One region of the Saccharothrix violaceirubra genome, then DNA from elsewhere that is predicted to be linked to it. Evidence: predicted binding sites of a transcription regulator. Region 1 holds the regulator's gene; the other holds the start of a gene.
The links. Region 1 encodes HspR, which represses chaperone genes until heat shock. Its sites were predicted from a motif close to ANNTTGAGTNNNNNNNACTCAANNT; they were not measured.

Region 1 (14,395 bases):
CGGGGTCGGGCAACACCGACGTGTCGGTCAAGAGCGACCCGGCGGCCACTGTGGACCTGGTGTTGCGGGCCAACAGCGGCGACGTGACGCTGCACGCCGCGTAGTCGCGAGGTCGTACGGCCGGTCGGACCTGTCCAGGTCCGGCCGGCCGACGGCGTTTCCGGGCGTTCCGGCTACCCGCAGTGGTCCGGATCACTCGCTCGCGGGAACCCGGACGGCTGGTCGCTCGTTGGGTCAGTCAGAAAGGTTGAGTCGGGTGGACTCAAGTCCGGGGTTCCTGGCAAACTTGAGTCGGCGCCGCTCAATGCGGGGCTCTCACAAAGGCACTACCAGGAGGTTTCCAAATGGCGCGAGCGGTCGGCATCGACCTGGGGACGACCAACTCCGTCGTCGCGGTTCTCGAAGGTGGCGAGCCGACGGTCATCGCCAACTCCGAGGGGTCGCGGACCACCCCGTCCATCGTGGCCTTCGCCAAGAACGGCGAGGTGCTCACCGGTCAGCCCGCCAAGAACCAGGCGGTGACCAACGTCGACCGGACGATCCGGTCGGTCAAGCGACACGTCGGCACCGAGTGGACCACCGAGGTCGACGACAAGAAGTACACGCCGCAGGAGATCTCCGCGCGCGTGCTGATGAAGCTCAAGCGCGACGCCGAGGCGTACCTGGGCGAGCCGGTCACCGACGCGGTGATCACCGTCCCCGCGTACTTCGAGGACGCGCAGCGCCAGGCCACCAAGGAGGCCGGCCAGATCGCGGGCCTCAACGTCCTGCGCATCGTCAACGAGCCCACCTCGGCCGCGCTCGCCTACGGCCTGGACAAGGGCGAGACCGAGCAGACCATCCTGGTCTTCGACCTCGGCGGCGGCACGTTCGACGTCTCGCTGCTGGAACTCGGCGACGGCGTCGTCGAGGTCCGCGCGACCTCGGGTGACAACCACCTCGGCGGCGACGACTGGGACCAGCGCGTCGTCGACTGGCTGGTCGACCGGTTCAAGCAGTCCAACGGCATCGACCTGACCAAGGACAAGATGGCGTTGCAGCGCATCCGCGAGGCCGCCGAGAAGGCGAAGATCGAGCTGTCCAGCTCGTCCACCGCCACGATCAACCTGCCCTACATCACGGTCGACGCGGACAAGAACCCGTTGTTCCTCGACGAGACGCTGTCCCGGGCCGAGTTCCAGCGCATCACCAACGACCTGCTGGAGCGCACCCGCGCGCCGTTCAACAACGTGATCAAGGACGCGGGCATCTCGGTCGGCGCGATCGACCACGTGGTGCTCGTCGGCGGCTCGACCCGCATGCCCGCCGTGGCCGAGCTGGTCAAGGAGCTGACCGGCGGCCGTGAGCCGAACAAGGGCGTGAACCCGGACGAGGTCGTCGCCGTCGGCGCGGCGCTCCAGGCCGGTGTCCTCAAGGGCGAGGTCAAGGACGTCCTGCTGCTCGACGTCACCCCGCTGTCCCTGGGCATCGAGACCAAGGGCGGCGTGATGACCAAGCTCATCGAGCGCAACACCACGATCCCGACCAAGAAGTCCGAGACCTTCACGACGGCCGACGACAACCAGCCGTCCGTGCAGATCCAGGTCTTCCAGGGCGAGCGCGACTTCGCCGCGGACAACAAGAAGCTCGGCATGTTCGAGCTGACCGGTCTGCCGCCGGCGCCGCGCGGCGTCCCGCAGATCGAGGTCACCTTCGACATCGACGCCAACGGCATCGTGCACGTGTCCGCCAAGGACAAGGGCACCGGCAAGGAGCAGTCGATGACCATCTCCGGCGGCTCCGCGCTGCCGAAGGAGGACATCGAGCGCATGGTCCGCGACGCCGAGGCGCACGCCGAGGAGGACAAGCGCCGGCGTGACGAGGCCGAGGTCCGCAACCAGGCCGAGACGCTGGTCTACCAGACCGAGAAGGTCGTCAAGGAGAACGACGAGAAGATCCCGGCCGAGGTCAAGGAGAAGGTCAACGCGGCCCTCGCCGAGACCACCGAGGCGCTCAAGGGCACCGACATCGCGGCCGTGCGCTCCGCCGTGGAGAAGCTCGCCACCGAGTCGCAGGCCATCGGCCAGTCGCTCTACGCCAACACGGGTGCCCCGACCGACGCCGCCGCCGGTGGCGCGGCCGGTGCGGCGGCCGGCGACGCCCAGGCCGACGACGTGGTGGACGCCGAGATCGTCGACGAGGACGAGAAGAAGTGACCGCACCCGACGAGCACCCGCCGGTGGTCGTGACCGACCGCCGGCGGGTCGACCCCGAGACCGGACAGGTGCGCACGCCCGAGGCCGGGACCGACGTCGACCAGCCCGAGCCGGTCGACGCCGAGGTGGTCGACGCCGCACCGGTCGAGCCCGACCCGGCCGCCGAGCTGAAGGCCCAGCTCGACGAGCGGACGTCCGACCTCCAGCGGCTGACCGCCGAGTACGCCAACTACCGCAAGCGCGTCGAGCGCGACCGGGAGCTGGTCGTGGCCACGGCCAAGGCGCAGGTGGCGAACGAACTGCTCGGCGTGCTCGACGACGTGGAGCGCGCGGAAGCCCACGGCGACCTGACCGGCGCGTTCAAGGCGGTGGCGGACAAGCTGACCGCCGCGCTGCGCGGGTCCGGGCTGGAGTCGTTCGGGCACGACGGCGAGGCGTTCGACCCGTCCGTGCACGAGGCCGTCCAGCACGGCACGTCCCCGGACGTGAGCGGGCCGACCGTGACGGCCGTGCTGCGGCGCGGCTACCGCTTCGGCGAGCGCGTCCTGCGTCCCGCGCTGGTGGCGGTGACCGACTACGAGGCTCCGGCTTCGGAGTCGCCCGCACCGGCAGAGGAATCGGGCGACTGACAACCGACCACACGCGAGGCGGCGTCCGGCCGCACCCGGGTCCCTCCCGGGTGCGACCGGACCGCGCTGCCCCGCCGCCCCTGTGAGGAGGGGCGAACGACCACAGGGGCGTCCGGGTGAGCGCTAGGGACTGGATCGAGAAGGACTTCTACCGCGAGCTGGGCGTCTCGTCCGATGCGTCGGCCGACGAGATCAAGCGGGCGTACCGGAAGCTGGCTCGGGAACTGCACCCGGACGCCAATCCCGGCGACACCAAGGCCGAGGCGCGGTTCAAGGCCGTGTCGGAGGCCTATGGCGTGCTGTCGGACGCGTCCAAGCGCAAGCAGTACGACGAGGCCCGGCGGCTGTTCGCCGGTGGCGGTGGCTTCCCCGGCGGTTTCGGCACGGGTGGCGGCTTCGACGTCGGCGACCTGTTCGGCCGTCAGGGCGGTGCCGCCGGTGGTGGCGCCGGCGGTCTGGGCGACCTGCTCGGCGGGCTGTTCAACCGCCAGCGCGGCGGCGGTGGCGGCAACCGGCCCCGGCGCGGCGAGGACGTGGAGACCGACGTCCGCATCGACTTCACCGAGGCCGTGCGCGGCGCGACCGTGCCGCTGCGGCTGTCGTCGCCCTCGACCTGTGGCACGTGCGCCGGTTCGGGCGCGCGTCCCGGCACGACCCCGCGCACCTGCCCGGCCTGTGCCGGCGCCGGTCTGGTCAACCGCAACCAGGGCGCGTTCGCGTTCTCCGAGCCGTGCCGCGACTGCCGCGGCACCGGCCGGCTGATCGACGACCCGTGCCCGGAGTGCGCGGGCGAGGGCGTCAGCACCAAGACCCGCACGTTGACGATCCGCATCCCGGCCGGCGTCGACGACGGCCAGCGCATCCGCCTGGCCGGCCAGGGCGAACCCGGCCGCAACAACGGCCCGGCGGGCGACCTGTACGTGCGCGTGCACGTCAACCCGCACGCGGTGTTCGGCCGGTCGGGCAACGACCTGACGGTCGCAGTGCCGGTCACGTTCCCCGAACTGGCCCTCGGCACGACGTTGACCGTGCCGACCTTGGACGGCAAGGTGACTTTGAAGGTCCCCGCCGGCACCGCGACCGGTCGCGTCCTGCGGGCGAAGGGCAAGGGCATCGCCCGTCGCGACGGCCAGGCGGGCGACCTGCTGATCACGCTGCAGGTGGCCGTTCCGAACAACATGGACGCCGCCGCCCGCGACGCCCTGGAGGCGTACGCGAAGGCGACGGCACAGCACGACCCGCGACCCGAGCTGAACGCGTTGGTGGAGAAGAGGTCGACATGACCTTCCCGTTCCCGCCCGGTACGGACGAGGACACCCCGTTTTTCGTGATCTCGGTGGCCGCCCAGCTCTCCGGGCTGCACGCGCAGACTTTGCGCTCGTACGACCGCATGGGCCTGGTGTCACCGGGCCGCACGTCGGGCGGCGGCCGTCGTTACTCGATGCGCGACATCGTGGTGCTGCGCGAGGTACAACGCCTGTCCCAGGAGGAAGGCGTCAACCTGGCGGGCATCAAGCGCATCATCGAACTGGAGAACGAAGTCGGCGCCCTACGCGCCCACGTGCAGGAACTGACCGAGCAACTGGCTTCGGCCCTGGCCGCCGCGGACGCCGCAGCGGCATCCGTGCACGCGAGCTACCGCCGAGACCTCGTGCCGGTGAGGCACGAGACCGCACTGGTCGTCTGGAAACCCCGCCAACGCTGAGCGCCACCCGGGCCTCCCACGCTGTGATCACTCCAAGGCTGACAGGTCGGCGATCCTGTCGATCGGCGGCTTTGCCGAGTCGATGGTTCCGGCGTCCGCGGTTGCCGTGCGCTTCAGCAGTTCGTTCGAGACGTCTTCGAAGGCGGCGGTCAGCGCGAGGAAGGCTCCTGGTGTGAGCAACAAGTCGGCCTCGCGGTCGAAGGTGATCTCCACGGTGTCATCCGCGGCGATGCGAGCAGCGATCTCGACGTGGTCGGTAAGGGACAGGTAGACGCTTGTCCTGAGTGCGGTGGACATGGTGATGCCTTTCTATGGGTGATAGGTCGGTTGGTCCGGTGACAACGTCGTCATGGACGTGCCTGTATCCGGGGTATCAGAGGTAGTGACTTGTGTTGCCGCGCGGCATCGCGAATTTTGCGGAGAGCCCTGTCGGCTGCGTTGACCTTCACCTGGTCGGCTGCCGAGGTCACCGTCACGGCGACATGGCTCATCGCCGCCAACTCGGAGACGGTCAACTTCACGGTCAGGGACACAAGTTCTGCCTGCCGCTTGTCTTCCTGCCCGGCTTCGTTCATGTCGGACTTTCAACCCCTCGGACGACCGTGGATGAGCACGCGGCGACGGTAGAGGGATTACCGGCGAGTAACCCTAGCCGGTGGTTCGGGTTGTCCCAGGGTCGGGAATCAGAGCGGAACCCCGACGCGGGTGGCCATGCGTGCGGCTTCGGCGGCGACGGTTCGACGTCCACGTCGGACCAAAGTGTCCAGGAGACCACGAGCAGCCGGGCGGTGGCGCATGTCCTCGGGAGCTTCCCGTTCGGCCATGGTCAGCATGACGAGGGCGCTCGCGTAGTCACGGCGTTGCTCATGGCCTTTGGCCTGGTCGATCAAGAAGGCCACCCGGCGTTCGAGTGAAGGGGAGTGGTGGTGATCGATTTGTTCTGCCAGTCGGAGGGCTTCGGCGGCGGCACCGGCTTCCACCGCGACCGCGACCGCGAACATCTTGACGTTGGTCGGCCCGAAGGCAGTCCAGAGCGTGTTGCGTTCACCGGTTCGTCGAGCCACGGGTTCGACGGATCGCACCCTGTCCTGTGCGGTCCACCGCTCGCCTTTGCGTGCGGCGGCCATCGCGGCCAGGAGCATGAGCGAACCGTGGAGAGCCAAGGCATCGAGACTGCCGCGTTCGACTTCCGGACCAAGCTCTCGGACGGCGTGGAGCGCGGTGTCTTCGGCTCCATCGGCTTGCCCGTCGGCCAACAGTACTGGGCCAGGTTCCACCGGGCCGCAGCCAGCCTGAGTGGATCATCGGCTGTTTCCGCAGCCCGGAGCGAACGGTCTGCGGCCACGAGTGACAGGTCCATTCGCTCGACCCGCTTGGCCACCGAGCGTACGAGACCGTACAGGTCGGCGGCCTGGCGCTCAGCCGCCCGACGTCGATGCGCACTGTCGTCGCCGCGGTGCAGGCGGACCGCTCGATCCGTGTCGACGATGAGGGCGGGAAGCGTCGCGCAAAGCGCGGTGTAGCGCATGGGTGAGGTCTGCCAGGTCCGCCATGCGTCACCCACCGCCCGGGCAAGATCGGATGCGTTCGCCAAGTCGGCCGTATTGCCTTCGGCAGGACTGGTCATCGCACGGTAGAGGTTGCTTGAAGAGGCAGGCGACAGCTTGGAGGGCGAGGCTGGCGGAGTGGCAGCCAACAATGCCTCCACGCCTACCCCGAGTGCCTCGGCCAATGCCAGGACCACCGGTACCGTGGGCACTTTCAAGCCGCGTTCGATCTGATAGAGGTAGTCGTCCGAGATTCCTGCCAACCCTGCGATGACCACTTTGGTCTGCCGTGCGGCGACGCGGTGGAAGCGGACACGTTCTCCGATTCGGCGAGCGATTTGCTGATTCATGCCGCCTCGACTGATTCCCGGGAACTGGCCCAGCCGAGACTACGCCCGACGATATGACGGATCGACCGGGTGACAGACTGGTACTCATGATCACGCCTCGGGCGCTCGTGCTCTGGGACATCGACCACACCCTTCTCCAGTCTCGTGGGGTGGGGCGTGAGATGTACGAGCGCGCGATGCCCGAGGCGTTCGGGTTGGCGTTCGAGCGGCTCGCGGAGGTGAGCGGGCGGACCGAGCCGGACATCATCTCGGAAACCCTCGCGCTGCACGGGGTCGAGCCGACGGTCGAGCACGTCGACCGGCTGGCACGGGCCTTGGTGGCGGCTTACGAGTCAGGTCGTGGAGAACTGGCCGCGCGTGGGCGGGTGCTGCCGGGCGCGCGGGAAGCGCTGGCTGCACTGTCCCGGGAAAAGTCGGTGCACCAAGGGGTGCTGACCGGAAACCTGAGGGCCGTCGCCCGCGTGAAGTTGGCGGTGTTCGCTCTCGACCGGTATGTCGATCTCGAAACGAGCGCTTACGGGGACGACCACCGGGATCGGGCCGAATTGGTCGACATCGCGCGGGCACGGGCCTGGGCGCGAGTCGGAGTCGACTTCGGTGGACTCAGGACGGTGTTGATCGGTGACACGCGGCGAGACGTCGAAGCGGCCAGTGCGGCGGGTGCGCGGGTGATCGGGGTCGCGAGCGGGAACACCGGCGCGGACGAACTGCGGGAAGCGGGAGCCGACGAGGTGTTGGCGGACCTGCGCGATCCGCAAGCCTTGAAGGGCCTGCTGATCGGCTGACCGGCGTTCGTCGTCGCCCGCCGCCCGGGCCTCAGTCCAGCGTGAACGGGTCGTACTTGATGTGGTCCAGGGGTGTGCCGGCCACCAGCATGCGGCTCACGGTCGCGCGGATCATCCCCGGAGATCCGCAGACCAGGACGTCGCGCTCCTCCCAGGCCCCGTACCGGGTCACCACGTCGGCCAACGTCCCCTGCTCCACCCCGCGCACCCCGGGATCGGACTCCAACACCGGCACGACCGTCAGCCAGGGGTTGTGCGCCGCGACCCGCTGAAGGTTGTCCAGGTCGTACAGGTCCTCACGCGTCCGTCCGCCCACGAACAGGTGCACCCGCGGGTTGTGCCCCCACTGCGCCATCTCGTCGATGATCGCGTGCATCGGCGCCACCCCGGTGCCACCGGCGATCATCAGGACGTCCCGTCCCGACTCGCGGTCGACCCCCAACCGCCCCATCGGCGGTCCGATCCGCCAGACGTCGCCCGGCGCCGTGTGCCCCACGACCGACCGGCTGACCCAGCCGCCCTCCACCGATCTGACGTGGAATTCGATGATGCCGTCCTCGCGCGGCGCGTTCGCCGGCGAGAAATAGCGCCACATCCGCGACCGGCCGGGTGTCTCCACGCTCACGTACTGGCCGGCGCGGTAGCCGATGGGGTGGTCGGGCTGGAGGCGGACCACGGCCAGGTCCCAGCCGACGCGCTGGTGCTCCAGGACCGTGGCGTGCCAGTACGCCGGACCGTCGTCGGCCGCCGCGGCCTCCTGCATGGTGCGGGCCATGATCGTGTACGCCTCGGCCCAGGCCATCTCGACCTCGGGTGTCCACGCCGGCCCCGCGTGCTTCTTGATCGCGGCCAGCATCGCCATGCCCACCGACTCGTAGTGCGAGTTGACCACGCCGAACTTGCGGTGGTCGCGGCCGAGTTGGCGCAGGAACGGGAGGAGGTCGTCCGGGCGGTCGACCATCTGGACGACGTGGACCAGCGCGCGCAACAGGCGGCTGCGCTGGACCTCCATGTTGGCCGGGAACATCTCGCGGGTGGCCGGCGCGAGGCTGAAGAGCATGCCGTAGAAGTACTTGGCGACTTCTTCGGAACGCGGTTCCACCACCGCCCAGCTTTCCCGGATCAACCGCATCATGGCGGTCACACCCGGTGGCGGTTCCCGGTGCGAGGGGCTGGGGATGGGGCTCAGCACAGCGTTGGCAGTCATGGTCCGGCCGCAGTCTCCATGTTTCCGGCAGCACGCCGCAAGGCGCTACGTTCTGGTCATTCCCACCCCGACCAGGCGACAGTAACCCGTCAACTGGCCGGTCGACCCCTTGATGCCACCTTTGAGTGCTGGGTGATCACTCGGAGTGACTAACCCCTGCCCCCGGCGGGTGGTATCACGAGGTCTTCCGCACGGTAATTCCCTCGATAGTGTCCGTTAGTCACTCGTTCATGTGAATAAGCAACTCGAACCTCATGGTGCCATGAATCCGAGTGACGCTCCGTCACTCCATCGGTGGATGGTGCACAGCGCGTCAACTGTGAATCGGGGTCGCCTGTGGATTCCCACCTGCGGATTGTGGACAACTCCACTGCCCCTGTGGACAACGAGTTGGTACGTGTGGGTGACCACGCTCAGGAAGTCTTGGCCTTCTCGGCTGCGCTGCGCTCAACGCAGAACTCGTTGCCCTCCGGATCGGTCAGCACGACCCACCCGGTCCCGTCCGGGCGGCGCTGGTCGTCGAACAGCTTCGCGCCGAGGCCGATCAACCGCTCGACCTCCTCCTCACGCGTCGTGCTCGGCTGGAGGTCGAGGTGCACCCGGTTCTTCACGGTCTTGCCCTCGGGCACGCGCAGGAACAGCAGGCTCGGCCCGCCGGACAGGGCGATGATCGCTTCGTCGTCGCCGGGCTTGTCGTCGTCGGACAGCGGTCGGTCGACGACCTTGGACCAGAACGACGCCAGCTCGTAGGGGTTCCCGGTGTCGAACGTGATGTTGTGGACGAGAGAGGTCATCCACCGATCCTCGTGCGCGCGAAGCGCCCTCGCATCGGGGTTTCGGGTCGACGTGGTCCACACCACATCGCCGGCCAGGGTTGAGTGGAACTGACTCAACTTTTCTGACGTTGAGCCAAGCGAAGGCTGGTGCGGGACCCTGGCACCCACGCGTTGGCACACCGACCGAGGTGAGGAATGGACGCTTTCAACCCGACCACGAAGACCCAGCAGGCGGTGTCCGCGGCCGTGCAGGCCGCGACCGTCGCGGGCAACCCCGACGTCAGCTCGGTCCATCTCCTCGGCGCGTTGCTCGCCCAAGGCGACGGTATCGCGTCCCCGCTGCTCACGGCCGTGGGCGCCGACCCGAGCCGGGTGCACGCCGACCTGGACCGGCTGGCCCGCGCGCTGCCCGCCGCGAGCGGCTCGTCCGTCTCCGCGCCGCAGCTCTCGCGTGATGCGTTGCGCGTGCTGACCAAGGCCCAGGAACTGGCCACGGGCATGGGCGACGAGTACGTGTCGACCGAGCACCTGCTGGTCGGCCTCGCCGAGCACGGCGGCCAGGTCGCCGACCTGTTGCGCGGCCACGGCGCCACGCCGGACGCCCTGCGTGAGGCGTTCGGCCGTGTGCGCGGTTCGGCACGCGTGACCAGCCCCGACCCCGAAGGTACGTACAAGGCGCTGGAGAAGTACGGCGTCGACCTCACCGAACGCGCGCGCAAGGGCGAACTCGACCCGGTCATCGGCCGCGACACCGAGATCCGCCGCGTCGTCCAGGTGCTGTCCCGGCGCACCAAGAACAACCCGGTGCTGATCGGCGAGCCGGGCGTGGGCAAGACCGCGATCGTCGAGGGCCTGGCCCAGCGGATCGTCGCCGGCGACGTGCCCGAGTCCCTCAAGGGCAAGCGGGTCGTGGCCCTGGACCTCGGCGCCATGGTCGCCGGCGCCAAGTACCGGGGCGAGTTCGAGGAACGCCTCAAGGCCGTGCTCAAGGAGATCACCGACTCGGCCGGCCAGGTGATCACGTTCATCGACGAGCTGCACACCATCGTCGGCGCGGGCGCGACCGGCGACTCGGCCATGGACGCGGGCAACATGATCAAGCCCATGCTCGCCCGCGGCGAGCTGCGCATGGTCGGCGCCACCACGCTCGACGAGTACCGCGAACACGTCGAGAAGGACCCCGCGCTGGAACGCCGCTTCCAGCAGGTCGTCGTCGGCGAGCCCTCCGTCGCGGACACGGTCGGCATCCTGCGCGGCCTCAAGGACCGCTACGAGGTGCACCACGGCGTACGGATCACCGACGCCGCGCTGGTCGCCGCCGCCACGCTGTCCGACCGCTACATCACCGCGCGCTTCCTGCCGGACAAGGCGATCGACCTGGTCGACGAGTCCGCGTCCCGGCTGCGCATGGAGATCGACTCCCGGCCGGTCGAGATCGACGAGGTCGAACGGGCCGTGCGCCGGTTGGAGATCGAGGAGATGGCGCTGGCCAAGGAGTCCGACGCGGCCTCCGTCGAACGCCTCGCCGCGCTGCGCGCCGAACTCGCCGAGAAGCGCGAGACCCTGTCCGGCCTGACCGCGCGCTGGCAGAACGAGAAGGGCTCGATCGAGAAGGTCCGCGAACTGAAGGAGCAGTTGGAGACGCTGCGCGGCGAGTCCGAGCGCGCCGAGCGCGACGGTGACCTCGGCCGGGCCGCCGAGCTGCGCTACGGCCGCATCCCGGCGTTGGAGAAGGAGTTGGACGAGGCGGCCCGCACCACGCAGGACGCGGCCGTGATGCTCAAGGAGGAGGTCGGCCCGGACGACATCGCCGACGTGGTCGCGGCGTGGACCGGCATCCCGGCGGGTCGCCTGCTCGAAGGCGAGACGGCCAAGCTCCTGCGCATGGAGGAGGAACTGGGCCACCGCGTCGTGGGCCAGGCCGAGGCCGTGCGCGTGGTGTCGGACGCGGTCCGGCGCACCCGCGCGGGCGTCGCCGACCCGGACCGGCCCACCGGTTCGTTCCTGTTCCTCGGCCCGACCGGCGTCGGCAAGACCGAGCTGGCCAAGGCGTTGGCCGGGTTCCTGTTCGACGACGAGCGGGCCATGATCCGCATCGACATGAGCGAGTACTCCGAGAAGCACTCGGTGGCCCGGCTCGTCGGTGCGCCGCCCGGGTACGTCGGCTACGACCAGGGCGGGCAGCTCACCGAGTCGGTGCGGCGGCGGCCGTACAGCGTGGTGCTGCTCGACGAGGTAGAGAAGGCCCACCCGGACGTGTTCGACGTGCTGCTCCAGGTGCTCGACGACGGCCGGCTCACCGACGGGCAGGGGCGGACGGTCGACTTCCGCAACACGATCCTCGTGCTGACCTCGAACCTGGGGTCGCAGGTCATCGCCGATGCGGCGTTGGACGAGCGCGGTCGCCGGGACGCGGTCATGACCGTGGTGCGGTCGCACTTCAAGCCCGAGTTCCTCAACCGGCTCGACGACGTCGTGGTGTTCCGCGCGTTGGAGACCGAGGAGCTGACGTCGATCGTCGACATCCAGGTCGACCGGCTCGGCGGGCGGCTGGCGCAGCGGCGGCTGACGCTGGAGGTCACGCCCGCGGCCCGGGAGTGGCTGGCGCTCAACGGCTTCGACCCGGTGTACGGCGCGCGGCCGTTGCGGCGGCTGGTGCAGTCGTCGATCGGTGACCAACTGGCGAAGGAGTTGCTGGCCGGGGAGGTGCGGGACGGGGACACGGTCAAGGTGGACGTGATCCCGGACCAGTCCGGGCTGATCGTCGGACGCGGCTGAGTACGACGCCCCGCCGCTCCGTTGCGTGGACGCAACGGAGCGGCGCGGGTCGGCCGACACCTCGGTGACCTGCGGTGATCGTGCCGCTACGGTGTGCGTCATGGGGAAGCGCCAGGGACTGACCCGCGCCCGGAAAGCGGCGGGGTTCACTCAGGAGTCGTTCGCGGAGGCGATGGGGGTCGACCGCTCGGCGGTGGTCCGTTGGGAGGCCGGGAGCCGCTCGCCGCACCCTCACCAGCGGAGCAGGCTCTCGACCCTGCTCGGCATCACGATGGGTGAACTCGACCAACTGCTGGACGTCCCGCTCCCCGCCATGCCGGTCGTTCCGGCGCCGATGCCGGAGGCGACTGTCGCGGCTGACCAGGAACGTTGGCGCGAGCAGCGGTCGGTGCTGATCCGCGACCGCACCGCACTCGCTTGGCGGGCCCGCGCGCTTTACGACCAGGCATGGCATCTGCCCGACGCGCCGGTGCTCGCGTTGCCCGGCTGGATTCCCGTCGAGCCGATTCCGCTGACAGAGGTCGTGCTCGACTGGCGGGACGCCCCGCCGCCGATGATCACCGGCACGGCGGCCGAACTCCGGCCGGTGCTGCCGCTGCGGTCCCCCGGACGTGCCTTCACCCGGTACAGCACCGCTGTCCGGTACCTGGCCCCTCCTCGCTTGTTCGAGAACCGGCCCTCCTACCGGCTGCTCGACGTCGAACCAGGAGCCCGTCGGCTGACGTTCGGCGCGATGACGTTCTTCGACAAGTACGACGTGTCAGAGGCGCTGACCCACGAACTCGCGGTCGCACCGGTCGGCGAGGGGTGGTCCGCTCTGCCGTTCCGTTCCCGATTGGCCCGGCCGTTCGACCTGGATACGAGGCCGGTCGGCACTTCGATCGCCACCCTCACCATTCGGCGCGGCGACCCGCCCACGTTCCTCATGCTCCACCGCGATCCGGCGCGGGTGGCGTCCGGTGGAGGTCAGTACGGGGTGGTGCCGGCGGGGGAGTTCCAGCCGGCGGGGATCGCGTCGGAGAGCTTGCGGGCCGATCTCGACCTGTGGCGGAACACGGTCCGGGAGTACAGCGAGGAGCTGCTGGGCGAGCCCGAGCACGACGGGACCACTGGTCGTCCGCTCGATTACGAGGTCTGGCCGTTCCACCGCGACCTGACCGCCGCCCGGGACTCGGGTGGACTGTCCGCGCAGGTCCTGGGGGTAGTGCTCAGTGCTCCGGGCCTCAACGCCGCGATCTGCACTGCCGTCGTGTTCGAACCCGAGGTGTTCGACCGGTTGTTCCGCGATCGGGTCGCGGACAACGCGGAGGGGCGGGTCGTCGAGGCGCTCGCGTTCGACGAGCCGACCGTTCGCCGCTTCCTCGATCGGGAGCCGTTGGGGGCGACCAATGCGGCCTGCTTGGCGCTCGCCTGGGCGCATCGGGAACGACTGGTCGGTTGAGGGAGGCGTCGTGTCGGGTGCGATCGGTCCGATCGTGGAGGCGGCTGTGGCGGCCGACCAGGAACGGTGGCGGAAGCAGCGGTCAGTGCTGGTCCGCGACCTGACCGCGCTCGAACGGCGGGCCGTCGACCGCTACGCCCCGGCGTGGCGCGTGCCCGACACGTCGGTGCTCGCCGCGCCCGGTTGGATTCCTGCCGAGCCGATTCCGCTGACGGAGGTCGTGCTCGATTGGCGGGACGTTCCGCCGCCGGTGATCACGGGAACGGAAGCCGAGTTGCGGGCGGTCCTGCCGTTGCGCTCCCCCGGGCGCGCCTTCTCCAGGTACAGCGCCGCGTTCCGGTATCTGGCGCCGCCGCGTCTGTTCGAGAACCGGCCCTCCTATCGGCTGCTCGACGTCGGACCCGGCGCCGGGCGGCTGACGTTCGGTTCGACGATGTACTTCGACGTGCTCGACGTTTCGGAGGCGCTGGGCCACGAGTTCGCCGTCGAGCCGCACGGGGTGCTGCCGTTCCGTTCCCTGGTAGGCGACCCGTTCGACCTGGGGCGGCGTGCTGTCGGGACCTCGATCGGGACCCTGACGATTCGGCGCGGCGACCCGCCGACATTCCTCATGCTCTATCGCGATCCGACTCGGGTGGCGTCCGGTGGCGGGCAGTACGGGGTGGTACCGGCGGGTGAGTTCCAGCCGGCCGGGATCGCGTCGGAGAGCCTGCGGGCCGATCTCGATCTGTGGCGGAACACGGTCCGCGAGTACAGCGAGGAGCTGCTGGGCGAGCCCGAGCACGACGGGACCACCGGTCGTCCGCTCGACTACGACGTCTGGCCGTTCCACCGCGACCTCACCACCGCCCGGGACGAGGGCGGGCTGTCCGCGCACCTCACCGGCGTCGTCCTCAACGCGCTCACCCTGCACACCACGGTCTGCACGGTCGTCGTGTTCGAGCCCGAGGTGTTCGACCGGTTGTTCCGGGATCGGGTCGTC
Region 2 (14,395 bases), 6.0 Mb from region 1:
GGGTCGGCGAGCACCTTCGCGAAACCGGTCTCGTCCTCCATCGCCCAGCCGTAGGCGATCGAGGCGTAGGCCTGCGACGCGGCCACGTACCGCACGCCACGTTCCCGCGCCTGCTCCTCGGTGAGCCCGACCGACGCGATCTGCGGCGACGAGAACACCGCCGACGGCACGTACCGGTGGTCGCTCGCGATCGGCGCGTCCGGGTGCAGCAGGTTGTGCTGGACGACCCGCGCCTCGTGGTTGGCGACGTGCTTGAGCTGGTACTCCGACGACACGTCGCCGAGCGCGAAGATCCCGTCGACGGACGTGCGCTGGTACTCGTCGACGACCACCCGACCGTCCGGGTGCAGGTCGACGCCGGTCGCGCCGAGGTCGAGCAGGTCGGAGTTGGGCGTGCGACCGACGGCCACGAGCAACTCGTCGGACTCGACGACCTCGGACCCGTCCGGGCCTTCGAGGTGCAGCCGCACGACACCGTCGACACGTTCGGCCCGCACGGTCTTGCGACCCGGTCGCACGTCCCACTTACGTCGCGCGATTTCGGTGAACCGCCGCGCGACGTCGTGATCCTCGCGTCGCAGCAGCAGGTCCGAGCGCGCGATCAGGGTGACCTCGACGCCGAACGACGAGAACACGTGCGCGAACTCGACCGCCACGAACCCGCTGCCCAGGATCGCGAGCCGGCGGGGCAACGCGTCCAGGCGCATGATCGTGTCGCTGGTGTGGTAGCCGGTCGTGTCCAGGTCGGGGACGTCCGGTATCACCGGACGACCGCCTGCGGCGAGCACGAACCGGTCCGCGGTGATCACCTCGCCGGTGCCGGTGTCCAGCGTCTTCGGGCCGACGAACCGCGCCGTGCCCTCGTACACGGTGACGTTCGCGTTCTCCTCCGCGCGCCACCGCCGCCCGCCCGTCGAGATGGGGTCGATGCGGCCGAAGATCCGGTCGCGCACGTCGGCCCAGCGCACGCCGTCGAGCGTCGCGTCGACACCAAGTCGTGCGCCGGCCGCGGGCGTGGCCGCGACGTCGGCGGTGTGCACGAACATCTTGGTGGGGATGCACCCGACGTTCAGGCACGTGCCGCCGAACACCCCCTTCTCGACGATCGCGATGTCCAGTCCCGCGAACCGCTCGTCCGCGATGGAGTTGCCGGAGCCGGTGCCGACGATGACCAGGTCGAAGTGCCTCACGTCCTGGCCAACGGCCGGTGTCGGCGTCGCATTCCCCGTCACGGCTGCGTGTACGTGGCCACGAGCACCGCACGCGCGAGAGTGTGGAACGCGAGGTTGAAGCCCACGGCGGCGGGCGAGGTGTCGGGCGTGACGTCGAGCCTGTCGACGTCGACGGCGTGTACGACGAAGTAGTAGCGGTGTGCCCGGTCGCCCGACGGGGGAGCGGCACCGCCGAAGTCACGTGTGCCGTAGTCGTTGCGCACGTGGAACCCGTCACCGGGCAGCGTGTCGTCGCCGGCGCCCGCGCCGGTGTCGAGCGCGGTCGTCGTCGCCGGCAGGTTCACCGCGACCCAGTGCCAGAAGCCGGACGGTGTCGGCGCGTCGGGGTCGAACGTCGTCACGGTGAAGCTCTTGGTGCCCTCGGGGAAGCCCGACCACGTGAGGTGCGGCGATGTGTTGCCGGCCGCGTACACGTGTGCGTCGGCGAGTTCGGCGCCGTCGCGGACGTCGCGGGAATCCACCCGGAACGATGGCACGGCGGGCAGCAGCGAGTAGGGGTCGGGCGCGACGGGGCGCTCCAGACTCATCGGGTCCTCCACTGGTGATCACGGGTACCGGCCCGACCCTAGTGGCGTGTGATGTCCCACGCAGGCACCGCACATTCACCTGAGCGCAACCGGAAAGTGTTCTCCCGCGTCTCCAATGGGTGAACGTGCCCTTTCGGGTGACGTGAATCTGTGGGGGAGAACGAAAAATGCGGAGAATTCGGGTGATCGTGGCGATCGCCCTCGTGTCGGTGACGGTCGCGTGCGGGGCCGGGGCCCTCGAGTCGCAGCCGGTCGCCGCACCCACGACCACCACGTCGTCCGTGCCCCCGACGACGACCACGCCGCCCACCGCGTTGCCCGGTCCGAACGGAACGACGGTTCCGGTATTCCAGCCCGCGTACGCGTACGGCACGCCGCAGGCGTCCGCGCCTCCCGCGGTGGACGGTCTCGCACCCATCGTGCGGCGCATCGAGACCGACAAGCCGTACGTGTTCATCACGATCGACGACGGCGCCGTGCGCCACCCCGCGGCGCTGGAGCTGATCCGGTTGTCCGGCGTGCGCCCGACGCTGTTCCTCAACACCAAGCACGTCGAAGGCGACGTTCCGTACTTCCGCGCGTTCCAGGACCGCGCCGGCGCACGGGTGCACGGACACACCACCGACCACCCCAACCTCCAAGGTCAGGGCTACGCGTTCCAGCACCGCGAGATCTGCGAGAACACCGACTACATCGGCGCGCAGATGGGCAAGCGGCCGACGTTGTTCCGCCCGCCGTTCGGCAACTACGACCAGACCACGCGCAAGGCCGCGGCCGACTGCGGCATCGCCGCCCTGGTCCTGTGGACCGCCGCGGTGAACGACGGCGTCGTGCAGTTCCAGGCGGGCGGCAAGCTCAACCCCGGCGACATCGTGCTCATGCACTTCCGGCAGACGTTCGTCGAGGACTGGCTCGCGTTCCTCAACCGCGCCAAGCAGGACGGCCTGACCCCAGTGCTGCTCGACGACTTCCTCTCGCCCACCGCGCCGCCCGCGTGAACGGCCGCGTGAAGTCCAGGTGAACGTCCGTCGCGCGCGGCCCGGCGTCGCGGGCCGCGCGGCGACAATTCGGTGTGCAGACGCTGCGGTCCGCGCTGGACTTCCTCGGTGGGCCGGGCCCGGTCGCACTCGCGATCGCCCTGCTGTTCGCCACGCCGGTCATCGACCGGGTGTTCGTCCGCCGCAAACGGGTCAACTTCCGCGTCCTCTACAACTCGAAGATCGGGCTGGGACCTGAGCAATTGCACGACGGCACCGAATCCCAGCCGTCGCAACTGCGTGAACTCGTCCGCGTCCTGGACCGCATGAGCATCGTGGTCGTCCGCGTGCGCAACAGCGGCAACTACGACATCGACGCCGACGATTGGGACAAGGCGCTCACGTTCACCTTCGGCGAGCGCGTGGTGTGGAACGCGCGGGTCTCCGAGGCGGGTTCGGACGACCTGCGCGAAGAGGTGCGACGCAGCCTCCAGTTCTTCGGCGCGGACACCGCACGACGCGTGTCGCTGCCGACGGTGCGGGAACGGATGGCGCAGCTCGTCGCGCGCTGGGGTCGGCTCGCGGTCGTCGCCGAACCCGGCGAGCAGGTCTGGCACGGCGTGCGACTCGAAGGTCTCGCGTTGCGGCGCAAGCAGAAGTTCAAGCTGCTGGTGGTGTTGCGCGAACCCGAGACGAACGACGGGCCGATCGGCAAGGACGTGCGCATCGAGGGTCGCCTGGGCGGTGTCGGGATCGTGCACGACGAGAAGCGCCGTCGGGTGGTGACGCTGCCCCGGCTCACCGGCGGCATCGCGGCGGTGCTCGCGGCGGTGCTCGTGCTCACCCTGGCGTGGCCGGGTCAGTCGTCCGATCCGACGGTGGCGTGCGCGAGCGGATCGCTCAAGGTGACGGGATCGAGCGTGTTCCTGCCGACCGTGCGCCCGATCGTGGACCAGTACCGCGCGGCGTGCCCGGACGCGGACATCACGGTCGAGTCCACCGGGAGCAAGGAGGGCGCCCGCGAGGTGGCCGCGCTGGGACCTGCCGACACCGGTTCGGTGCTCGCGTTCTCCGACGGTGCGCCGTCGGACGCGGACGTGACCGGCCGACGGGTGGCGATCGTCGTCTACCACGTCGTCGTCAACGGATCGGTCGGGCTGGAGACGGTGACGCTCGACCAGTTGCGCGGCATCTACGCGGGCAGGTACCGGAACTGGAGCGAACTCGGCGGCGCGGCGTTGCCCATCAGGGTCGTCGGCCGGGACGGCGACTCGGGCAGCCGCCAGCTGTTCGAACGCGTCGTGCTCAAGGCGGCCGAGCCCGCGATCTCGTCCGACGACTGCCGGGTCGCCGACCGCGACCCGACCGCGTCGGTGATCCGGTGCGAGCGTCCGCGCAACGCCGACGTGGTGCGTGAAGTCGGCGCGACCGAGGGCGCGATCGGGTACGCGGACGCGCCGTCGGTCGCCGAGCCGCGCAAGGCGAAGAAGATCGTCGCACTGTCGCTCGACGGCCGGGCGTTCGACGCGGCGGCGGGTGTTGACGAGGGTTACCCGTTCTGGACGGTCGAGTACGTGCTGACCAAGGGGCAGCCCGCCGAGGACTCGTTGTCCGGACGGTTCCTGCGCTACCTGCTCGAACACGACGACGCCCGCGTCCGGATGAAGGACGCGGGCTACCTGCCGTGTCGGACGGCCGACGGCGACACGTTGTCGCTGTGCGGGTTGCGCTGATCACGCGGCCGCGGTGACGACCTCCGGTTCGAGTGCGAGGTCGAGCACCTCACGCACGTCCGACACCAGGTGGACGGTCACCGCGTCGAGCACCGACGCGGGCACGTCCTCCAGGTCCGGCTCGTTGCGCTTGGGCAACAGCACGGTGGTGATGCCCGCCCGGTGCGCGGCCAGCAGCTTCTGCTTCACCCCACCGATCGGCAGCACTCGCCCGGTCAGCGACACCTCGCCGGTCATCGCCACGTCCGACCGGACCGGACGACCTGACAGCAGCGATGCCAGCGCCGTCGTCATCGTGACACCGGCCGACGGACCGTCCTTGGGCACCGCGCCCGCCGGTACGTGGACGTGGACACCACGCGTCGCGAGCACGCTGGCGCGTTCGTCGTGCGACCGCAGGTACGACAACGCGATCCGTGCCGACTCCTTCATCACGTCGCCGAGCTGTCCCGTGATCGTGACGTCGGTCGCGCCGGTGTCGCGCGCTGCGAGCGACGCTTCGACGAACAGCACGTCGCCGCCCGCGCCCGTGACCGCCAGTCCGGTCGCGACACCCGGCACGGCGGTGCGTTCCGCCGACTCCGGCGTGAACTTCGGCGAACCCAGATACGGGCGCGGGTCGTCGACCACGACCGGCAGCGACCGCTCGCCGAGCGCGACGCGTGCCGTGATCTTGCGCAGGACACGGGCCAGTGCGCGGTCGAGCTGCCGGACACCGGCCTCGCGCGTGTACTCGCCCGCCAACGCTTGCAGAACGTCGTCGGTCACGGTGACGTCCGCGTCGCTCAGCCCCGTGCGTTCGATCTGGCGCGGTAGCAGGTGGTCGCGCGCGATCGTGACCTTCTCGTCCTCGGTGTAGCCGTCGAGCCGCACCAGCTCCATCCGGTCCAGCAGCGGTGCCGGAATCGCCTCGAGCACGTTCGCGGTCGCGAGGAACACGACGTCCGACAGATCGAGTTCGACCTCCAGGTAGTGGTCGCGGAACGTGTGGTTCTGGGCCGGGTCGAGCACCTCCAGCAGGGCGGCCGTCGGATCGCCCCGGTGGTCCGAGCCGACCTTGTCGATCTCGTCGAGCAGCACGACCGGGTTCATCGAGCCCGACTCGGCGATCGCGCGCACGATCCGGCCGGGCAGCGCGCCGACGTACGTGCGTCGATGACCGCGGATCTCGGCTTCGTCCCGTACGCCGCCGAGTGCGACACGGACGAACTTCCGTCCCATGGCCCGCGCCACGGATTCGCCCAGTGACGTCTTGCCGACACCGGGCGGTCCGACGAGCGCGAGCACGGCACCGCTGCGCCGACCGCCGACCACGCCGAGTCCCCGGTCGGCGCGCCGTGCGCGTACCGCGAGGTACTCCGTGATGCGTTCCTTGACGTCGTCCAGGCCCGAGTGGTCGGCGTCGAGCACGGCCCGCGCACCGGCGATGTCGTAGGAGTCGTCGGTGCGCGTGTTCCACGGAAGCCCGAGCACGGTGTCCAACCACGTGCGCAACCAACCCACCTCGGGGGACTGCTCGGCCGTCCGTTCGAGCTTGTCGACCTCGGCGAGCGCGGCCGTGCGCACGTGTCCGGGCAGGTCGGCGGCCTCGACCCGGGCCCGGTAGTCCTGCTCCTCGGTCACGGGCCGGCCGTCGAGGTCGGCCAGTTCCCGGTGGATCGCGGCGAGCTGGCGACGCAGCAGGAACTCCCGCTGCTGCTTGTCGACGCCTTCCTTGACGTCCTTGTCGATCGTCTCGGCGACGTCCAGCTCGGCCAGGTGCTCGCGGCCCCACTCCAGCAACAGGGTCAGGCGTTCGGCGACGTCGTCGGTCTCCAGCAGGAGCAGTTTGCGCTCGTCCGACAGGTACGACGCGTACCCGGCGAGGTCGGCGAGCGCGGCCGGCTCGTCCACCTGCCGCACGGAGTCGACCACCTGCCACGCGCCGCGCCGCTGGAGGATGGTCGTCACCAGCGCCCGGTACTCGCGGGCGAGTTCATGCGTGCGGTCGTCGGCGGGCGGCACACCGGCCACGGTCGCCTCGACCCACAGCGCCGCACCGGGACCGGTCGTCCCGGTGCCGATGCGGGCCCGCGACACGGCCCGCAGCACGGCCGCCCGTTCGCCACCGGGCAGTCTGCCGACCTGTTCGATCTCGGCCAACGCCCCGACCTTGGCGTACCGGCCGTCCAGACGGGGCACCAGCACGACCCGGTTCACGTCGCCCGCCGTCGCCGCCTCGACCGCGGCCCTGGCCTCGGCGGTGGCGTCCGGCCCGCTCAACCGGACGGGCACGACCATGCCGGGCAGCACGACCACGTCGTCCAGCGGCAGTACCGGCAGCGCCGACGTCTCGCTCATGATCTCCTCCGAAAGTTGAGTCTGATCGGCTCAACCATCATGAGCGGGGAGATGTTTCCTCCGGGCGTTCGCCCTGGGCGATCCTCTCGTCACGCCCAACCGACAGCGGTGCCGATGCGTCCTGTGACCATGGGCGACGGGGGAGAGCTTTCGTGGGACGGGTGCGTCAACGTCCGTGACCTCGGCGGACTCGGCCGGGTCCGGCCGGGTGCGGTGGTCCGGATGGAGGCGCCGACGAGGCTGGGCGAGTCCGGGTGGACGGCGGTCTGGGACCACGGCGTCCGCACGGTGATCGACCTGCGGGACGCGGGCGAGCGCGTGCCGGACCGGGTGCCGCGACCGTCCGGGATCACCACTGTGCACTGCCCGCTCGACCCGGTCGGTACGCCGTTCCACGCGCGGTGGTCGTCGATCGACAACCTGGCCACGCCGCTGTACTACCCGGCGATGCTCGTCGAGCACCCCGAGCCGGTGATCACCGCCGTGCGGATGATCGCCGACGCGGCACCGGGGTGCGTCGCGTTCCACTGCGCCGGCGGCAAGGACCGAACCGGGCTGGTCGCCCTGGTGCTGCTCACGCTCGCCGAGGCGACGCCGGACGAGATCGTGGCCGACTACCTGCTGACCTACGACCGGATGAAGCCGCTGTACGACGAACTCGGCCACCCCGACCAACTGAGCGGCGTGACGAAACTCCTCGCGGCCCGAGGCACCACCATCGAAGCGTCGCTGACCTCGACCGTCGCTTCGTTGACGATGCCCGACTTCCTCCTGGACAACGGCCTGCCCGCCGTCGAGCTCGACGCTCTGCGTGCCCGTCTCCTCCGGTGATCTACAGACCGAACGCGCCGCCCTCGACCAGGATCGTCACACCGATCGCGACCAGGACCAGCGGCAGGATCACGTGACCCCGGCGCGACAGCGCGCGGCCCACCACCGGATGACCGGCCAGGAACCGGCCGGCCGCGCACCACAGCGCCGTTCCGGCCAGGAAGACCACGAGGTAGCCGACCATCCCGGCCGTGCCGGCGACCGCGAACACCGGCACGTACACGCCGATGTTGTCGCCGCCGTTGGCGAACGTCACGGCCGCGACCGACCACAGCCCGGCGCCGCGGACGTCGTCCTCTTCCTCGTGGCGTCCGCGCCACGCGGTCCATCCGGCACGCAGCCCCAACGCCAACGGCAGGAGTCCCAGGTATGGGATCACGGTCTCGGGCAACAACCCGGCGCCCAGCGCACCGAGCACCGATACCGCCAGGATCGCCGCGAACCCCAGGTACTGACCGGCGACGATCTCGAGCACCGCGACCCGGCCGCGTGCCCGGCCGAAGAACACGGCGAGCAGCAGCAGGTCGTCGATGTTCGTCACCGCGAACATGCTGGCCGCCTTGAGCAGCAGGGTCGCGTTCATCGCAGCCCCGGTCCTTCCGCATGGAAGCGCATGCCGGAGAAGGACAAGCGGTAGACGGCGGGCATCGGCATCGCGGCGCTGAACGGCCAGTCCACCGCGACACCGAACCCGGCCAGTGCGCGGGCCACGAACGTGCCGTGGCTGCCGACGACGACGGTACCGCCGGCGTGTTGGTCGGCCAGGACGCGTAACGCTGCCACCGCACGTGTCGACAACGCCGCGAGGCTCTCCCCGCCGGGCCGGGCGAAGTCGGGGTCCGCCCAGCTGCGCGCGTAGTGGTCGGCGTAATCGGGACGTGGCTCCAGACCGGATTCCCACTCGCGCAGCGCCGCGTCCGTCGTCACTGTCACGCCGAAGCGTCGCGCCAGGGGCTCCACGGTCTGCACCGCGCGCAGGTACGGGCTCGACGCGATCGCGTCCGGACGAAGGTCCGCGAGGTCGTCGACGAGCTGTCCCGCCTGCGTGCGCCCGAATGCGGACAGTCCCCGGTGGAGTTCGTCCGGCCCGCCCGGTACCGGAACGTGCGACGTGGCGTGACGCACGACCACCAAGGTGGTCGCGAATTCGTTTCCGTCGCCGGACATGGGTACGAAACCGTGCACGTCGCACATCATGTGACATCGACCCCGGACGCCCGTTCGGTGGTTGCGGTCCCGCACCCGGAACGCGACGATCACGCCCGTCGAGTCGAGGAGTGTGCATGGAGCAGGCAAGCTGGGTCCCGTCGTCGGTCGACCTCGACCGGCCGAGCGCGGCCCGGATGTACGACTACTACCTGGGCGGGTCGCACAACTTCGCGGTCGACCGCGAAGCGGCGCAGGCCGTCGAGAAGATCTACCCCGGCATGGCCGGCGCCGCCCGTGCCAACCGGTCGTTCCTGCGCCGGGCCGTGCGGTACCTGCTCGCCCAGGGCATCGACCAGTTCCTCGACCTGGGTTCGGGCATCCCGACCGTCGGCAACGTGCACGAGATCGCCCAGGCGGCCAACCCCGAGGCACGCGTCGTGTACGCGGACCTGGAGCCGGTAGCCGTCGCGCACGGCAGCGCCCTGCTCGCGGACAACCCGCGTGCCATCTCCGTCCAGGGCGACCTGCGCGACCCCGACTCCGTCCTCAGCTCCGACGAGGTCCGCGCGCTGCTCGACTTCGACCGGCCGATCGGCGTGCTGATGGTCGCGGTGCTGCACTTCGTGCCCGACTCGGACCGGCCGCACGAGGCCATCGCCCGCTTCCGCGACGCCCTCGCGCCCGGCGGCTACATCGCCATCTCGCACGGCAGTGCGGACGGCGTGCCGCAGGACGGCCTCGAAGACACCGACCGTGTGAAGGCGATCTACCGGCGCACCGACAGCCCGCTCGTGCTGCGGTCCGGTACGGAGATCGCGTCGTTGTTCGACGGCCTCGACGTGGTCGAGCCGGGCGTCGTGCGGCTGTCCGAGTGGCGGCCGGACTCCGACGACGCCTACATCAGCGCGTACGTCGGGGTCGGCCGCAAGTCCTGACCAACGGCGTGGCGGCTACTCCGGCGGCGTGATCCGCAGGTCGGGGTCGATCGGCGGCGCGCCGTCGAACGGCCCCTTCACCAGACCACCCAACGCGTCGAGCGTGAGCGCGATCCCGTGCGCGTGCGGGTCGACGTCGGTCGGCGGCTCCTCGAACCAGTCGTGCAGATCGGTCGGGATCCGGTACGTGTCGGCGAGTCCGGTGTACAGCTCCGCACGCCGGTCGGCCTGGTCGGCGAGCTGCTGGTACTCACGCATGGCCAGGCGCATGCGAATCCACCGGTACCGGTCGGTGTTCGTACCGTCCGACGCGGTGAACCGGGTGCGCAGCAGCTCGCCCGCCCGGCGCCCGCGCGCGGCCAGGTCGAGGATGGTCGCGGGTGGCATGAACAGGTTCAGGCCGCCCTCGTGGTCGGCGACCCGCACGTGCGCGATCCGACCCCGGTAGCCGGGCAATGCCGACTGCATCGTGTCGCGCCAGTCGAGCATCGTGTCGAGGATCGCGCCGGCGAACCCCCGCACCCCGTCGACCGGCCGCCACGGTGCGCCGCTGGTCGACGCGTCCTGCTCGGGCAGCCACACGTCGTCCGCGCCCGGACTCGGGAACCGCTGGAGACTGAGCCCGAACGTGGGCCAGCGCGGCAGCATCGTGTCGAAGAAGTGGATCGGGAAGTTGCTGGTGATCCCGCCGTCGGAGAACCAGTGCACGCGCGGCTCGGGTTCGGCGCGGACCAGCGGGACGGCCGCGATCAGGCCGGGCAGCGGCATGCTCATCCGCACCGCGAGGGCTACCGGCAGGTCACGTGGCAACCGGTGCAGCACGTGCCCGTCCAGCGGACACGTGTGCCCGGTCGACTCCGTGCCGAGCCGGTGCACGACGCGGTCGGGCACGACCCGGCCCAGGCACCGTGCGCAGAACAGCCACTCGTCGACGGGTTCGGTGAACGGCAGCCGGTAGGGGCGTCCCTCCGACAGGTCCGTCGTCATCAGGACCAGCGTCGTGTCGAGATCGGCGAAGGTCAGGGTGTCCACACCGGACAGGTCGTCGAGCCGGTCGGCGAGCCAGTCGCTCAGTGGCGGCACGCCCGTCGAGCGCGGCACGCCGCATCGCCGGTCCCAGAAGTTCGCCTTGAACGTGCCGGTGCCGGGGACCAGGCCGAAGTGCAGCGACCGGGCGTTCTTGTCGAGGAAGCGCTTCGCACCGAGCAGGTACGTCACGGCGACCGCGCTCACGAACGCGAACCCGAACACCAACCACCACACGACGGCCGTGACCAGCGTGGTGAAACTCGGAAGCGTGAACCGGGTGAGCGCGAGGACCGGCAGCAACGGTACGAGCACCAGCAGCGCGGTTCCGATCCGGCGCGGCCACGCGTCGTGTCCGCGTGGCACCAGTCGGATCACTATGGGCGGCACGATCAGCGCGACCAGCACGATGATCGTCACCAGCACCCACGACGGGGTCGTGCGCCACTCGACGGCGAGCGCCCACGCGGTCGGCCCCGCCAGCCATAACGCGAGTGCCAGGGCCAGCGATGCCCGCGCCCGCCAGCCGATGGCACCCAGCAGGGCGAGGACCAGGCACGTTGCCGCACTGCGCCCCGTCACCGCGCGGCTCTGCATGGACGCGGCGACGACCCGGAACAGTCGACGCGTGCGCGCGTCGGGTTGGAACAGTTGCGCGAGCCGCCATTCCGGCGACGCGAACCAGTGGACGATGCCCTCCAGCTTGCCGAACCCGTCGCGGTCGCGCCCCTTCTCGGCTGCCGCGGTGAACGCGGCGCCGATGGCACCCGCGGACGCACCGCCCAACGACCGGAACCGGTAGTGGCGGGCGAGTTCGACAACGGCCCACGGGTACACCACGCCGCTTGTGGTGCCTCCGCGCATCGTCAGGTCGCAGTACCCGTTCAACTCGTGGCGGTCTTCGCTCACGGCGGCCTCCCCGCACCAATGATCGCGCTGCGCACCCGGACAGCGCGCTAGACCAACCGGTGGTTCTCCCCGCCGGGCCGTTCGAGCCAGATCACTCGATCGGGATGAGCGCTCCCACTGTGTCACTCGTACGAGTGAAAATCTGGGTGTTGCATAACTCTTCGCTGGCAGAGTCCGACGAGCTTGTCATCCGAATGGCCATACCCGGTCGGACGAATGCGAGCGTCGTCATGATCCAACCGCCATCCCGGCGCCGTAGGCGGCCGACGCTGTCCCCGTCACGCTGGCCGTTCGTGCTCATCGCCCTGTTCCTGATCGCGGTCGTGGTGGTGGCCGTGGCACGTCGCGACCGTCCAGCATCGACCGCGACGACGTCGCCGCATCGTGTACCGGTAGGCGACACTTCCACGTCACCGTCACCGATCGCGTCACCGTCTCCGGTCGTGTCGCCGACCACGTCCGTGACGCGCACCCCGGTGCCGCGTCTCGCCCCGGTCACGGGATCGTCGGTGTATACCGGCATCGGCGACGGCATCGTCACGCTCGACCGTCCGACCGGCCTCAAGGTCGTCGAGTTCGAGTGCGCGGAATGCTCACGCGTCACCGCGATCACCACGGACGGCGACGAGGCCGTACTGGTCCGGACCGTTGGTCCGTATCGGGGCAAGCGCTGGCTCAACGTCCACGACGGTGCGCGCACGACGACGTTGACGATCACCGCGAACGCCGCCTGGACCGTCGGGGTCGGCGGCCTGGAGGCGGCCACCGAGTCGTCCGGTTCGCTGTCGGGTACCGGTGACAGCGTCGTGGTCTACCGCGGTACCGCGACCACCGCGCGGATCACCAACTCCGGCGACGGCGCGTTCGTGGTCGACGTCGTGTCCGGTCCGGCCGGACTCGGCCTGCCGGTGGACACCGTCGGCGCCTACGACGGCACGGTGCCGCTCGAAGGCCCCGCGATCATCCAGGTCACGTCGAACGGCACCTGGACCGTCACCCCGCGCTGACGAGTCCGTGCTCGACCGCGATCCGTTCGATCTCGACGGGCGTGCCGGCCATGATCGTGCGCACGTGCTCGGTCACGAGTTCGATCGGCCACGACCACCACCGTGCGCGCAGCAGGCGTTCGACGTCCTCGTCCGGGTAGCGGCGCTTGATCGGCCGCGCGGGGTTGCCGCCGACCACGGTGTACGGCGGCACGTCGGACGTCACCAGTGCGCCGGTCGCCACGATCGCACCGTCGCCGATCCTGACCCCCGGCATGATCACCGCACCGTTCCCGAACCACACGTCGTTGCCGACCACCGTGTCGCCGCGGGTCTCCATGCCGGTGATCAGGTCGAGAGTGCGCTCGGCCCACGTGCCCCCGAAGATCGTGAACGGGAACGTCGACACACCCGAGGTCAGGTGGTTCGCCCCCGCCATGACGAACCGCGTCCCGGTCGCGATCGCGCAGAACCGACCGATGACCAGCTTCTCGGTGCCGTAGCCGTAGAGCACGTTGCGGGTCTCGAACTCCGTCGCGTACTCGGGGTCGTCGTAGTACGTGTACTCGCCAACCTCGATCGTCGGCGCCGTGACCAGCGGCTTGAGCAGGACGACGCGGGGGTGCTCGGCGAGCGGGTGAAGCAGGGTCGGATCGGGAATCACGGCGCTCCTAACGCAACTCGTGTCGCGTTAGACTGGCACAACCGCTCCTTTAAGGCAACTGGAGTTGCATTTGGCTGCCAGGCCCGGCGGACGCTCCGAGCGCGTCCGTGCCTCCGTCATCGATGCCACGTTCGCCGAACTGGTCGAACGCGGCTACCTCGGCATGTCTGTCGAGAACGTCGCCAACCGCGCCGGTGTGCACAAGACGACCGTGTACCGGCGTTGGGGGACGGTCGAGGGGCTCGTCGCGGACGCGCTCGACCACACCCGCGACACCCCGTGGCCGGTGCCCGACACCGGCACTCTCGTCGGGGACCTGACCGCGATCGCCTACGAGGTCGTCGATTCGTTCGCCGATCCCGTACGTCGCACGGTTCCCGTCGCAGTGGTCGCCGCCGCGCTCATGTCGAGTGCCGCGACGCGTGCCAAGAACGACTTCTACGGCGCGCGCACCGCCGAGGCCGCCCAAGTCGTCACCCGCGCCGTCGAACGCGGCGAGCTGCCCGCGACTACCGACGCGGCCGAGGTGATCCGACTGGTGTGCGGCCCGCTGTACCACCGCGTGTTCATCACAGGCGACCCGATCGACCACGGGGTGGCGGACCGTGTCGTGCGCGTCGTCGTACACGCGGCCAAGGCCGGTCTGGTGTAGCGGACCGGTGGTCCGCTGAGGGTGCCCGGCACGGTGACGCCGCACATGTACGACGTTGCTGTTCAAGGGCGAGACTGTGTCCGGCACGTGCACGACAGAGCGTTCGCGTAACGGAGCCGGGCACGAATGCACGACTCCGTGCACCATCCTGGCACCGTCGGAGGTGCGCTTACCTGCTCAGACGCCGTCGAGGAACTCGTCGACTTCGGCCAGCGCGCGTCGACGTACCGGTTCGGCGGACAGGAACAGGTCGTGCATGCCGTTGTCCACGGTTACGACGGTGACGTCCCGACCGATCTTCGGACCCCACCGGCGCATGTGCTCGACGTCGAGCACGGTGTCGGACGTCATCGCCTCGACCGACCACTTCCGCGCGTGCAGGTGGCTGTGCGCGGAACGCAACAGCAGCACCGGCACGCGCACGTCCAGCCCCC

Region 2: the regulator HspR is predicted to act here: its motif matches at 6,822-6,846, upstream of lon (endopeptidase La).

The regions. Positions count from the first base shown of each region.
Region 1 is NZ_JACHJS010000001.1:7,257,242-7,271,636, forward strand. It holds gene F4559_RS33725 (DUF4097 family beta strand repeat-containing protein) at 1-104, shown strand, start outside; gene dnaK (molecular chaperone DnaK) at 345-2,195, shown strand; gene grpE (nucleotide exchange factor GrpE) at 2,192-2,824, shown strand; gene dnaJ (molecular chaperone DnaJ) at 2,941-4,107, shown strand; gene F4559_RS33745 (heat shock protein transcriptional repressor HspR) at 4,104-4,529, shown strand; gene F4559_RS33750 (hypothetical protein) at 4,557-4,826, opposite strand; gene F4559_RS33755 (hypothetical protein) at 4,877-5,104, opposite strand; gene F4559_RS35725 (hypothetical protein) at 5,213-5,671, opposite strand; partial or broken gene F4559_RS35730 (helix-turn-helix domain-containing protein) at 6,286-6,426, opposite strand; gene F4559_RS33765 (HAD family hydrolase) at 6,513-7,211, shown strand; gene F4559_RS33770 (FAD-binding oxidoreductase) at 7,243-8,346, opposite strand; gene F4559_RS33775 (VOC family protein) at 8,832-9,212, opposite strand; gene clpB (ATP-dependent chaperone ClpB) at 9,390-11,972, shown strand; gene F4559_RS33785 (helix-turn-helix domain-containing protein) at 12,073-13,413, shown strand; gene F4559_RS33790 (XRE family transcriptional regulator) at 13,424-14,395, shown strand, end outside.
Region 2 is NZ_JACHJS010000001.1:1,300,442-1,314,836, forward strand. It holds gene F4559_RS06670 (mycothione reductase) at 1-1,190, opposite strand, end outside; gene F4559_RS06675 (YbhB/YbcL family Raf kinase inhibitor-like protein) at 1,229-1,759, opposite strand; gene F4559_RS06680 (polysaccharide deacetylase family protein) at 1,927-2,757, shown strand; gene F4559_RS06685 (substrate-binding domain-containing protein) at 2,832-4,469, shown strand; gene lon (endopeptidase La) at 4,470-6,809, opposite strand; gene F4559_RS06695 (tyrosine-protein phosphatase) at 6,924-7,640, shown strand; gene F4559_RS06700 (cadmium resistance transporter) at 7,642-8,223, opposite strand; gene F4559_RS06705 (histidine phosphatase family protein) at 8,220-8,765, opposite strand; gene F4559_RS06710 (SAM-dependent methyltransferase) at 8,924-9,724, shown strand; gene F4559_RS06715 (patatin-like phospholipase family protein) at 9,740-11,659, opposite strand; gene F4559_RS06720 (hypothetical protein) at 12,169-12,666, shown strand; gene F4559_RS06725 (CatB-related O-acetyltransferase) at 12,653-13,309, opposite strand; gene F4559_RS06730 (TetR/AcrR family transcriptional regulator) at 13,380-13,961, shown strand; gene F4559_RS06735 (alpha/beta hydrolase) at 14,139-14,395, opposite strand, start outside.